One region of the Xylophilus rhododendri genome, then DNA from elsewhere that is predicted to be linked to it. Evidence: predicted binding sites of a transcription regulator. Region 1 holds the regulator's gene; each other region holds the start of a gene.
What was found. Region 1 encodes LexA, which represses DNA repair genes until DNA is damaged. Its sites were predicted from a motif close to ACTGTATNNNNATACAGT; they were not measured.
Positions count from the first base shown of each region.

Region 2: a site for LexA is predicted at 1,486-1,503, ahead of recA (recombinase RecA). Genes of this name have one in related genera too.
Region 3: a site for LexA is predicted at 1,334-1,351, ahead of GT347_RS16165 (LexA family protein). Genes of this name have one in related genera too.
Region 4: a site for LexA is predicted at 1,408-1,425, ahead of imuA (translesion DNA synthesis-associated protein ImuA). Genes of this name have one in related genera too.

Region 1 is NZ_CP047650.1:921,061-924,265, forward strand. It holds gene adk (adenylate kinase) at 1-77, shown strand, start outside; gene GT347_RS04280 (asparaginase) at 43-960, opposite strand; gene lexA (transcriptional repressor LexA) at 1,095-1,781, shown strand; gene GT347_RS04290 (hypothetical protein) at 1,930-2,292, shown strand; gene GT347_RS04295 (D-2-hydroxyacid dehydrogenase family protein) at 2,406-3,205, shown strand, end outside.
Region 2 is NZ_CP047650.1:2,994,305-2,997,509, reverse strand. It holds gene recX (recombination regulator RecX) at 1-361, opposite strand, end outside; gene recA (recombinase RecA) at 372-1,442, opposite strand; gene GT347_RS13730 (TetR/AcrR family transcriptional regulator) at 1,578-2,168, opposite strand; gene GT347_RS13725 (alpha/beta fold hydrolase) at 2,281-3,205, shown strand, end outside.
Region 3 is NZ_CP047650.1:3,489,677-3,492,881, reverse strand. It holds gene GT347_RS16175 (hypothetical protein) at 97-573, opposite strand; gene GT347_RS16170 (hypothetical protein) at 1,008-1,259, opposite strand; gene GT347_RS16165 (LexA family protein) at 1,375-1,824, shown strand; gene GT347_RS16160 (Y-family DNA polymerase) at 1,833-3,128, shown strand.
Region 4 is NZ_CP047650.1:57,650-60,854, reverse strand. It holds gene GT347_RS00300 (ABC transporter ATP-binding protein) at 1-1,289, opposite strand, end outside; gene imuA (translesion DNA synthesis-associated protein ImuA) at 1,427-2,248, shown strand; gene GT347_RS00290 (DNA polymerase Y subunit UmuC family protein) at 2,217-3,205, shown strand, end outside.

The sequences.
Region 1 (3,205 bases):
CCAAGTACCGCAAGATCAGCGGCGTGGGTTCGGTCGACGAGATCACGCAGCGCGCGCTGCAGGCGCTGTCGAACTGAGCAAGCTCAGCTGAAGGGCGATGCGGGCCTGGGCTGGCGTCAGCGCCGGCTTGCGGTCTCCCCGATCGAAGGGATCGGCGTCGCCCAGCGGGCAGCGGCTGCCGATGGAAACCTGCACTCCCGCGGCGCGGGCTTCGTCCAGCGCGTGTTCCATTTCCCGATGCAGCGTGGCGTTGCCGGTGCCGGCCACGACCAGGCCTTCGACACCGGCGGCCAGCAGCGCCCGCACCTCGCGCCCGGTGGCGCCTGCATGGCTGCTCAGCCAGGCCACCCACGGAAGCCGTCCGCCCTGCTCCAGGCGCGCCTGCAGCGCTTCCAGCGCCCCCGGGACATGGTCGGCGCCGGCCATCGGCCATCCACGCAGGATTTCCCAATCGCCCGCCCTGCCCCGTGCGAGGCAGCCTGCGTCGCCGGCTTCGAAGGCATCGATCCGCTTCGGATGGACCTTGCGCACTTCGCTGCCGGCAAGGACGCGGCCCGCGAACACCACCAGCACCCCTTGGGCGCCCGGCATGCAGGCCACAGCGATGGCATCGCGCAGATTGCCCGGGCCATCGGGCTCGGCATCACTCGCGGGCTTCATGGCGCCGGTCAGCACGACCGGCTTGCCGGCCTGCAGCACGGCGTGGAGGAAGAAGGCGGTTTCTTCCAGGGTGTCCGTGCCATGTGTCACCACCACCCCGTGCACCTCGGGCTGCGCCAGCCAGTGCTGCAGGCGCCGGGCCAGCGCCAGCCAGACCGCCTCGGCCATGTCCTTGCTGTCGATCTGCGCGACCTGCTCGGCCAGCAGTTCGCAGCCGGCAGGCAGTGCCAGGCCCTGCGTGAGCTGGCCGACCGGCACCTGTCCGGCCCGGTAGCCGTGCTGGGAGGCGCGATCCGCCATGCCCGCGATCGTGCCGCCTGTGCCCAATACCACCACTTTCATAGACAACCTTGCTGTAGCGCTTGCCAGCGAGCCGAAAACTGTTTAAAAATACAGGCACTGGATATCCAGACAGCCCACCCTCAGGAGAGGCCATGATCGATACACCCGTCCTGCCCGTCAAACTCACCGCGCGCCAGCAGCAGATCCTGGAACTGATCCAGAACGCCATCGCCCGCACCGGTGCGCCGCCGACCCGTGCCGAGATCGCCAACGAGCTCGGCTTCAAGTCGGCCAACGCGGCCGAAGAGCATTTGCAGGCGCTGGCACGCAAGGGCGCGATCGAACTGGTCAGCGGTACTTCGCGCGGCATCCGGCTGAAGCACGGGCAGATGCACCAGGCGGGCGCCGGTCGCGCCCATCAGCTGATGCTGGCGATTCCCGGCCTGGCGCAGCTGGCCTTGCCGCTGGTCGGCCGGGTGGCGGCCGGTTCGCCGATTCTCGCCCAGGAGCATGTGGACCAGACCTACCACGTCGAAGGCAGCCTGTTCCAGCACCGGCCCGATTACCTGCTGAAGGTGCGCGGCATGTCGATGCGCGACGCCGGCATCATGGATGGCGACCTGCTGGCGGTGCAGTCCACCCGCGAGGCACGCAATGGCCAGATCGTGGTGGCGCGGCTGGGCGAGGAGGTGACGGTCAAGCGTTTCCAGCGTACGCCCCACGGCATCGAGCTGCATGCCGAGAACCCCGACTACCCCACCATCATGGTGGCGCCGGACGAGCCCTTCGAGATCGAAGGCCTGGCTGTCGGGCTGATCCGCAACACCATGCTCATGTAGCCATTCGCCGCAGCGTCAGGTGGCGGGCGTTCGGCTGGGGCCTGGGTTCGACCAGGCCTGGCGGCAACCCTCGCGCTGCGGTTTCTCAACGTGAATCCTGCCTGGACCGATCGATGGATACGACGTCCTGTCACCAAGGAGTTTTCACATGGCATCCACCACCGCTTTCTCGCGCGGCCCGGCCGCTTCTTCCAACGTCAACGTCAACGGCAACGGCGGTTCCTGGCTGGCGCCACTGGCCGGCTGGGTGCAGCGCAGGGTGTTGCCGCGCAAGGCGCAGGCGCAGGCACATCCGGCCATGCAGGCCAAGCCGCATGCGGTGCCCATCGTGGTCACGCCCAGCCGGCCACGGCCGCCGCTGCGGGTGCTGCGGGTGGCCGACGGCGCCTCGCGCCAGGACGCGGGCCGCATGGTGATCTCGGGCCGGCTGGCCGATGTCTGCGCCGAACTCGATCGCCTGGCCGCATGGGAGTCCGCCCGTTCGGTGGAGCGGCGGCAGAAGATCAACTAAAGCTCAAGCAAAGCGCCGCCAACGGCCCCATGGCGGGGCCTCCTAACCTGCGCTCACGTTTTTGCTGGCGTGCCCGGCCCGATCTCGCACATCGGCAAGGCACAATCGCAAAGATGAACATCGTGATCCTCGACGACTATCAGGATGCCGTGCGCAAGCTGCCATGCGCCTCTCGTTTGGACCCCTACTCCGCCAAGGTCTTCACCAACACGGTCAAGGGCATCGGTCAGTTGTCGGTACGACTGAAGGACGCCGATGTCATCGTGCTGATCCGCGAGCGCACCCACATCAGCCGGCAACTGATCGAGAAGCTGCCCCGGCTCAAGCTGATTTCCCAGACCGGCAAGGCCGGCCCCCATATCGACATCGCGGCCTGCACCGAAAGGGGTGTGGCGATCGCGGAGGGCGTGGGTTCGCCGGTGGCGCCGGCCGAGCTGACCTGGGCCCTGATCATGGCGGCCATGCGGCGGCTGCCGCAGTACATCGCCAACCTGAAGCACGGCGCCTGGCAGCAGTCGGGGCTGCGCTCGGCCTCGATGCCGGCCAACTTCGGCGTGGGCGTGGTGCTGCGCGGCAAGACGCTGGGCATCTGGGGTTATGGCCGCATCGGGCAGCTGGTGGCGGCCTATGGCCGGGCCTTCGGCATGAATGTCCGCATATGGGGCCGGGAGGCCTCCCGGGCCAAGGCGCTGGAGGATGGCTTCCAGGTGGCATCGAGCCGGCAGGAGTTCTTCGAGCAGTGCGACATCGTCACCGTGCACCTGCGCCTGAACGAGGAGACACGCGGCATCGTGACGCTGGATGACCTGTCGCGCATGAAGCCGACCGCCCTCTTCGTCAACGCCTCGCGGGCCGAACTGGTCGAGCCAGATGCGCTGATCGCCGGCCTCAACCGCGGCCGGCCCGGCATGGG
Region 2 (3,205 bases), 2.1 Mb from region 1:
CGGCCGCGTCGGCGGGCGGCTGGCCGAACTTGCGGCGCCAGACCTCGCGGGCCCGCTCGAATTCGGTGGATTGCAGCCGCGCCACCGCCTCGGACACGGCTTCGGCCGCCACCCCGCGCTGCTGCAGTTCCTGGCGGATGCGGGCGCCGCCCATGCGGCCCGCGCGCCGGTTCAGCACCGAATCGACATAACGCGCATCGCTCAGGAAATCCTTCTCGGCCAGCTCGTCGAGCACCGCGTCGAGCTGGCCCGGCTCCTCCTCGAAGGATGCGAGCTTGCGGCGCAGTTCGGCGCGGGAATGCTCCCGGCCCGAGAGATAACGCAGCGCCCGGCCCTTGAGCGAGATCTTGCCGAAGGCCACGGGCGCTGGATCAGGCGGCGGCGGTCGCCGCTTCGGTTTCCGGCGCGGCGTTCAGCTCGGCCACGCCCAGGCTGGCACGCACCTTGTTCTCGATCTCGCGCGCCAGGGCCTTGTTCTCGCGCAGGAACTCGCGGGTGTTGTCGCGGCCCTGGCCGATCTTCTCGCCCTGGTAGGCGTACCAGGCGCCGGACTTCTCGATCACCTTGGCTTCCACGCCCTTGTCGATGATCTCGCCCTCGCGGCTGATGCCTTCGCCGAAGAGGATGTCGAACTCGGCCGTCTTGAAGGGCGCGGCCACCTTGTTCTTGACCACCTTGACCTTGGTCTCGTTGCCGATGACTTCCTCGCCCTTCTTGATGCTGCCGATGCGGCGGATGTCCAGGCGCACCGAGGCGTAGAACTTCAGCGCATTGCCGCCGGTGGTGGTTTCGGGCGAGCCGAACATCACGCCGATCTTCATGCGGATCTGGTTGATGAAGATGACCATGCAGTTGGTCTTCTTGATGGTGGCGGTGAGCTTGCGCAGGGCCTGGCTCATCAGGCGGGCCTGCAGGCCGGGCAGGGAGTCGCCCATCTCGCCCTCGATTTCGGCCTTGGGGGTGAGAGCCGCCACCGAGTCGACCACGATCAGGTCGACCGCACCGGAGCGCACCAGGCTGTCGACGATCTCGAGCGCCTGCTCGCCGGTGTCGGGCTGGGAGATCAGCAGGTCCTGCAGGTTCACGCCGAGCTTCTGGGCGTACTGGGTGTCGAGTGCGTGTTCGGCATCGACGAAGGCGCAGGTGCCGGCCTGGCGCTGCATTTCGGCGATGACCTGCAGGGTGAGTGTGGTCTTGCCCGAGGATTCCGGGCCGTAGATCTCGATCACCCGGCCGCGCGGCAGGCCGCCGACGCCCAGCGCCACGTCCAGGCCCAGGGAACCGGTGGAGACGACCTGGATGTCCTCGATCTTCTCGCCTTCGCCCAGCCGCATGATGGTGCCCTTGCCGAACTGCTTTTCGATCTGGGCGAGGGCGGCTTGCAGGGCCTTGGCCTTTTCGGCGGTGGCGGCGGCGTTGGCGGCAGCGGTTTTGGCGTCCATGGAATTTCTCCGGTCAATCAAGGGCTTGCGTTGGGTTTATCCAGCTGTTTGCTTGCACAGGCTGGATGCTTGACCAGTATTCTAGGGGTCGATCAAACGACTGCAAGGCGTATTTTGGTACGTTTGCCTGACGAATCAGACCGACGGTTCCCGCAAGGTTTCCCGCACCAGCGCACGCACGAAGGCCGGGTTCAAGGCCTGGAGGCCGAACTGGAAACGGTAGAAGACGGTGCCGTAGATCTGGTCGTAGAGCGCCTCGGCCGGGCGGTCGCCGCGGATGCCGCCTTCGCGCTGGCCGCGCCGGATCACCGCCAGGCCCAGCCGGCGGCGGATGCTGAGGTAGCGCTCGACGAAAAGCGCCGAGCTGCCGGTCTCGGCCATGCATTCGGCCAGCACCGCCAGCTGCACCCGGCCGAGGTCGCCCTGCAGGGCGGCGAGGTAGCGCAGCGCGTGGGCCTCGATGGCCTCGGCGGGCGGGTCGGTGCGCGACAGGGGCAGCACGGCGGTGGCCTGCTGCAGGAAGGCGTCGATCAGCAGGGCCAGGCGGCTGTCCCACCATTTGTAGACCGTCATCTTGGAGACACCCGACTCGGCCGCGATCGCCTGCATGGTGGCGCCGCGCAGGCCCTGGGTGGCGCACAGGCGCCAGGCGGCTTCGAGCACGGCGGCGGTGGCGGCTTCGGAGCGCGGCCTGCCGGGGCGCCGCGGGGGAATGGAATCGCTCATGGCGGCAACTGTATCGGTGTCGGTGGCACGCATGTTGCGTGATGGATGGTACTTTCTATACCATCCGTACAGATATTGTCCCGCAACGCCCCATGCAGGTGAAAACCATCCGATGAGCACACCTCCCACCGAGCGCGACTACGCGATCTTCCAGGCCGGCAACGTGGTCCTGCAGTCGGGCCGCACCTTCCGCAACATGGCGCTGGCCTACAAGACCTTCGGCACGCTCAATGCCGAGAAGTCCAACGTCATCGTCTATCCCACCTCGTATGCGGCGCAGCACTACGACACGCAGTTCATGGTGCGCGAGGGCGGCGCGCTGGACCCGTCGAAATACTTCATCGTGATCTGCAACCTGTTCGGCAACGGGCTGTCGAGTTCGCCCTCGAACACCCCCTGGCCGGACGTGGGCACGCGCTATCCGGACGTGAGCTATTTCGACGCGGTGCAGGTGCAGAAACGCATGCTCTCGGAGCTGTGGGGCATCGAGCGGGTGGCCCTGGTCTACGGCTGGTCCATGGGCGGCATGCAGGCCTACCACTGGGGCGCGATGTACCCCGACGCGGTGGAGCGCATCGCGGTGGTCTGCGGCTCCGCCCGCTGCGCGCCGCACAACCATGTCTTCATCGAAGGGGCCAGGCATGCATTGATGGCCGATGCGGCTTACCAGGACGGCGTCTTCACCCAGCGCCCCGTGCGCGGCTTGCGTGCCATGGGCCGGGTGTACGCCGGCTGGGCGCTGTCGCAGACCTTCTACCGCCAGGAGCTGTGGCGCCAGCTGGGCGCCTCCTCGCTGGAGGACTATCTTGTCAGCGCCTGGGAGGTGAGCTTCGCCCGGCGCGACCCGGCCGACCTGCTGGCCCAGTTCTGGACCTGGCAGCACGGCGACATCAGCGCCAATCCGCTCTATGGCGGCGACCTGCCCAAGGCGCTGGCCAGCATCCGCGCCCGCACCCTGCTGATGCCGGGCGACCACGACCTGTACTTCCAGGTGGACGACCACGCCTTCGAGATGCAGCACCTGCGCAATGCGGTGC
Region 3 (3,205 bases), 2.6 Mb from region 1:
CAAGACTAGGTGTTTACGTCATACCAGATGGATGCACCTCGATCAAGCCGCCTGCTCATAACAGGCGGCTTTGTTCGTTTTGCGTTACGTGACGCGTTAATTCCCTTCCCTCAAAAGTTTTGACAACAGCGTATTTTTGCTGTTGTTTTCGCCAATATTTAACGTCCAACCTGCACGCCGATCGGCATTGAACTCGCCTGAGCGAGACAACAAAACGCTGAGCATGCGAACTGGTTCGCTGCCTCCAATGCTGTACCCCTGGCTTTGAAGGTGTGCCAACAGATCTTCAGTCTTCATTGACCCTTTCGCCGAGACAATCGCTTTAGCAGCATCAATGACCTCTTTTCCAGGTGTCGCACGTCGAGCGCTAGCTTTCGGCAACGTTGTTAGGAACTTACGTTTCTGATCCGCCGACAAAAAAAACTGTGAGTCTGAAGTGCTCGCTCCAAAGAGGCGCGCGCCAGCCTTTAAAAATTCCAACAGTTCCAGCTTGCGTTGCGTCAGTTGCGCCAACTTGGCATCTATGTCTGCCAGTTCATCCCTCGCACGCTTGTAAAGGTCGTCTGCACTCATGGTGCAATGGTAGCGCAAAATTAACGAGCGCAACAGGGGCTCGCATTTTTTTGACCAGTTTTTTTGTTAATTAACAAGAACAGCAATTAACAAAACGGCTCTGGCGCAATCATTGGCTGGTTAGGCAAGCGCAAAGTGCAGTTGTTATGATTCGACCAATGGATAGAACTTTTGCCCTAGACTGCTTCCCGAAGCGACTCACCGGCAGATCAATCGGCGACTTGCCCCCGAAAATTTCTTTGAAGATTCAACAGGTTGCGACCGACTCTAGCAGTATTAGAGGTGGCCATGTTGCAATCCCCCTCGTAGTTCAGCGTGAGTTTTCAGCGAGAAATTGAACTGCGCGACTCACTTCCGCATCACTGGCGGTCTTAGGCGTAGACCAAAAAAACAACTGTTCCTGCGAATCTTGGGCGTCGGCCGGAATCTGCAGGTCACGTTGCCGGCACATCAGCTCTTGCGCAATCTGCATCACCGGCCGGGACTGCCGCTTCGTTTTCGTACGGTTGTTCGTCGGCTGCGGCTAGCGCCAGCGTGCCGGCGTTGAGCGCAGATGCGTAGTCTTCAAAGTCACAGTCTGCGTGACTGTGCGCCTCGAACCTTAGGGCCTCGTCGGTCGAAGCCAAAAGCACCCAGCGAAAGCTTCCTGAGTCGTCAGAGATTACCTGCAGGGCGTGGCGGTTCATGATTGCTCCAGGGTTTTTGCCACTGTGAGGCGTGGCGCGGGCTGACGCGTGACGTACCGCTACGGCGCAAAAGAACTGTATATTTAATCAGTCTTTCCACCCAGCCTGCCCCGCCATGCATTCTCGCGTCGCCCTCCTGCCGGAACGTCCAGTTCCTATCTCGCTGCTGCCGCTGATTCTGCCGCTGGCAGGCGACCGGGTGCAGGCCGGGTTTCCGTCGCCGGCCGAAGACTTCAACTGCAAACGCATCGACCTCACCGAGCAGCTGGTGCAACACCCGCAGGCTACGTTCCTGCTGCGCGTGCGTGGAGACTCGATGCGGGAGGCTGGTATCTTCGACGGTGACGTGCTGGTAGTGGACCGCGCAATCCGCGCCGCGCATGGCCATGTCGTGGTGGCCGTCCTCGACGGCGGTGATTTCACTGTGAAATACCTGCACAAGCGCGCCGAGCGCATCCGGTTGGTCGCAGCCAACCCTACTTATCCGGACATCGTCCCACGCGATGGCCAGGTTCTGGAGATCTGGGGCGTGGTCACGGCCAGCATCAAGCAGTTCAAGGCATGAGCGCGCCGCTGTTTGCCCTGGTCGACGGCAATAACTTCTACGTGTCCTGCGAGCGGGTGTTCCGGCCCAGCCTGGCCGGCCGGCCGGTGATCGTGCTGTCCAACAACGACGGCTGCGCCATCGCCCGCAGCAACGAGGCCAAAGCGCTCGGCATCCAGATGGGCACGCCATGGTTCGAGATCCGCGACAAGCTGCCCGAGGGCACGGTGGTGGCCTTGTCCGCCAATTTCGGGCTGTACGGCGACATGTCCAACCGCATGATGTCGATCGCCGCCGGCCTGGGGCCGGAGCAGGAGATCTACAGCATCGACGAGAGCTTCATCGACCTGGCCGGCGTGCGGGATGTGACGCGCCGGGCGGTCCGGGTGCGATCGCGCATCCATGAGTGGATCGGCATCCCCTGCGGCATCGGCATCGGCCAGACCAAGACCCTGGCCAAGCTCGCGAACCACGTGGCCAAGACGGCCGAGCGCAAGCCGGGCAGCTACTGCGAGGACCTGGCCCAGGTCGCCAACCTGGCGGCGCTGCCGGCGTCGGACCTCGACACCGTCCTGCAGGCCACCGAGCTGGGCGAGATCTGGGGCATCGGCCGGCGCATCGGCGCCCAGCTGCAGGCGGCCGGCCTGGTGACGGCGCTGGACGTGGTGCGCCTCGATGCCGCCATGGTCCGGGCGCGCTGGGGTGTCGTGCTCGAGCGCACTGTGCGCGAGCTGCAGGGCATGCCCTGCATCGATCTGGAGGGCCAGCCGCCGGCCAAGAAGGAGATCGCCAGCACGCGCAGTTTCGGACGGCCGGTGACGCAGCTGGAGGACCTGGTCGAGGCCGTCACCGAGTTCGCCCAGCGCGCCGCCGAAAAGCTGCGCCGCCAGAGCAGCGTGGCCGGCCAGGTCGCCGTGTTCGTGCACACCAGCCCGCATCGCAAGGAGCTGCCGCAGTACAGCCGGGCCACGGTGGTGCCGCTGCGCAAGCCCACGGCCGATACCGGCCTGCTCGTCCAGGCCGCGGTGCGCGGCATGCAGGCGATTTACCGGCCGGGCTTCCACATGGCCAAGGCGGGTGTGCATCTGCTGGACCTGCAGGACGGCTCCGTGGAGCAGGGCGAACTGGCCTTGGACGGCGGGGTGGAAGACCGCGGCTCGCTGATGCAGGCGGTGGACCAGCTCAACGAGCGCTACGGCCGCGGAACTGTGGCGATGGCCAGCGCGGGGGTGGAAGGTGCGCGGCGCAACTGGATAATGAAACAGGAGCGCAAGACGCCCGACTACACCACGTGCTGGGAGAGCATGCCACTAGCGATTACCTAATTTAGCCGCTTGGTACGCATGACATAATTGGTTTTCATGGTGGCTTTGCGTTGTGATTTACGCATATTGGGAGGCAA
Region 4 (3,205 bases), 860 kb from region 1:
AGGTTGACCAGCGTGGACTTGCCCGAACCGGAGCGGCCCACCAGCCCGATCTTCTCGCCGGGCCGCACCACCAGGTCCAGCCCGTCGACGATGGGCCGTCCCGCCGTGGCGGCGGCCTGGCCGGCGGCGGCCGTCACCGGGTAGGCGAAGCGGATGTTCTCGAAGCGCACCTCGCCGCGCGGCACCGCCAGTGCCGGGGCGGCGGGGCGGTCCAGCACCGCGTGCGGCGCCGACAGCGTCCTGATGCCGTCCTGCACCGTGCCCACGTTCTCGAACAGTGCGCTCAGCTGCCACATGATCCAGTGCGCCAGGCTGTTCAGGCGCAGCGCCATGGCGGTGGCCGCGGCGATCGCGCCCAGGCCCACCTGGCCGCGGCTCCACAGCCATAGGGAGCAGCCGGCCACGCCCAGCAGCAACAGCATCGACAGCGTGTGGTTGATCGTCTCGAAGGAGCTCACCAGCCGCATCTGCCGAAAGCCGGTGCCCTGGAACTCGCGCATCGCCTCGCGGGCGAAGAAGGCCTCGCGCTGCGAATGCGAGAACAGCTTGACGGTGGCGATGTTGGTGTAGGCGTCGCTCACCCGGCCGGTCATCAGGGAGCGCGCATCGGCCTGCTCGCGGCCGACCCGGGAGACACGCGGCACGAAGTGGAAGCAGGCGCAGCCGTAGGCCAGCGCCCAGATCAGGAAGGGCCAGACCAGGCGCGTGTCGAAAGCCGCGGCGAACACCAGGATGGTGATGAAGTTGGTGAACATGCCGACCACCACTTCGGCCATGGTGAAGATCAGGTCGCGCGCGCCCAGCGCCGTCTGCATCATGCGGGCGGTGATGCGGCCGGAGAACTCGTCCTGGTAGAAGGACATGCTCTGGCCCAGCAGCAGGCGGTGGAAGTTCCAGCGCAGGCGCATCGGGAAATTGATGGCCAGCACCTGGTGCTGCACCGTCGTCTGCAGCCAGACGAAGGCGATGCTGGCCAGCACCACGGCCGCGATCAGGCTCAGCAGCCCGCCGTGTTCCTGCCAGAGCAGGGCCGGCTGCACATGGCCGAACAGGTCGACCACCCGGCCGAGCGAGGCGACGAGCAGGGCGTCGAATGCGCCGATGGCGGCAGTCAGCAGCGTCAGCAGCACGATCCAGCCGCGCGAGCCCTCGGTGCAGCGCCACAGGAAGGCGGCGAAGCGGGCGGGCGGCAGGCCGGCGGACTGGGGTGGAAAGGCCTCGACCCTCGATTCGAAGAAGGCGAAGGCGCCGCGGCGCGGCGGCGATGGGGGGAGAAAATCTTCGGACAAACCTGAGCCTTGTTGATGGCGTGCGCACACTTTAAACGCTGCAGCCTTGGCCTGGATTTTCCCGCAGCTGGAAAACGCCCGGGTAAAAAAGGGCTCAAGCCCTGGCGTGGATTGGAATACTGTATAAAAATACAGTCATGCCATCGCTTGCCATCAACTCACGTGATTCCGGTCCGTCCCTGCTGTCGCAGGTATGGCTGGCCGAATCGCTGGCCGCGGGAGAAGGGGCGATCGCGGCCAGCGGCTTCGCGGCGCTGGACGCCGAACTGCCCGGCGGCGGCTGGCCGGTCGGCTCGATGACCGAAGTGTTGCATGCCGGCACCGAGAGTTTCGCCTGGCCGCTGCTGCTGCCGGCCCTGGCGCAGGCGGTGTCGGCGCGGGGGCGGCCGGTGGCGCTGATCGGGGCGCCGCATGAACCCTTCGGCCCGGCGCTGGCGGCGCAGGGCCTACCTCCGGAGGCGCTGCTGTGGGTGCGCTGCGATGCGCCCGCCGCCCGGCTCTGGGCCTGCGAGCAGGCCCTGCGCTGCGCCGAGGTGTCGGCCGTGCTGGCCTGGCTGCCTCAGGCGCGGGTGGGCGAGTTGCGCCGGCTGCAGCTGGCGGCGCAGCAGTTCGATGCGCTTTTCTGGGTGTTCCGGCCGCAGGCGCAGGCGGCCCAGGCATCGCCGGCGCGGCTGCGGCTGCTGGTCGAGGCCGCGCAAGATGAGGAGGAGGGCGGGCACAGCCTGCAGGTGCATCTGCTCAAGCGGCGCGGGCCGCCGCTGGTCCGGCCGGTGCCGCTGATGGCGCGGCCGGCCCGGCTGAATGCGGTGTTGGCCGCCAGCCAGCGCCGGCGGGCGCAGCGCCAGCCGGTGGAGGTTTCTGCCGGCCGGCCGGCGGCCGCCACCGTGGTGCGGCTGGCTTCCGTGGCCCGTCTGCCGGAGATCGCGCATGCGCTGGATCGCCCTTTTCTGGCGGCTTGAGGCTGCGCCGGGCCAGCCCGGCGAGCCGGGCAAGGAACCGGCCGCGCTGCCCGAGCCGGAAGCCCTGGGCTGGTGGGCGCTGCAGTTCTCGCCGCGCGTGGCCTGGCTGGACGAGGCGCTGCTGATCGAGGTCTCCGCCTGCGAGCGGCTTTTCGGCGGCCCGCGCGCCCTGCGGGCCGAGCTGCAATCGCGCAATCCGGCGCCCGAAGCCCGGTTGTTCACCGCCTGGGGCGACAGCAGCCTGTGCGCGCTGGCCCGGCTGCGCCTGATCCTGCTGGACGAGCGCCCGCCGGCCGACATCCCCGCCGCCCTGCCGCTGTTCACCCTGAGCGCGGCGCGCGAGCACCTGGAGATGCTCGAACGCCTGGGCTGCCTCTGCTGGGGCGATGTGGCGCAGCTGCCGCGCGCCGGCCTGGCGCGGCGTTTCGGCCCGGCCCTGCGCGATGCGCTGGACATCGCCTGGGGCCAGCGGCCGGACCTGCACCGCTGGCTGGAGTTGCCCGAGCAGTTCGACCAGAAGCTCGAACTGCCGGCGCTGGCCGAACGGGCGCCGGAGCTGATGTGGTCGGCCGCCCGGCTGCTGCGCTCGCTGCAGTTCTGGCTGCGCGGCCGCCAGCTCGGCGTGCTGGCGCTGGAACTGCAATGGACGCTGGACCTGAAACGCATCGACGGCATCGACCTGCCCTCCCACGAACGACTGCTGCTGCGCACGGCCGAGCCGATGCAGGACATGGCCCATTTGCAGCGCCTGCTGAGCGAACGCCTGGCCCAGCAGAAGATGGCGGCGCCCGCCAACGGCCTGCGCCTGCGCTCGCTGGAGACGGCGCCCTGGGGCGGATCGAGCACCAGCTTCCTGCCGGAGGACAACCGCAAGGGCGATGCGCTGCACCAACTGGTCGAGCGGCTCAGCGCCCGCCTGGGCGAGGACTGCGTGCTCACCGCCGTGCCGCAGGCGGC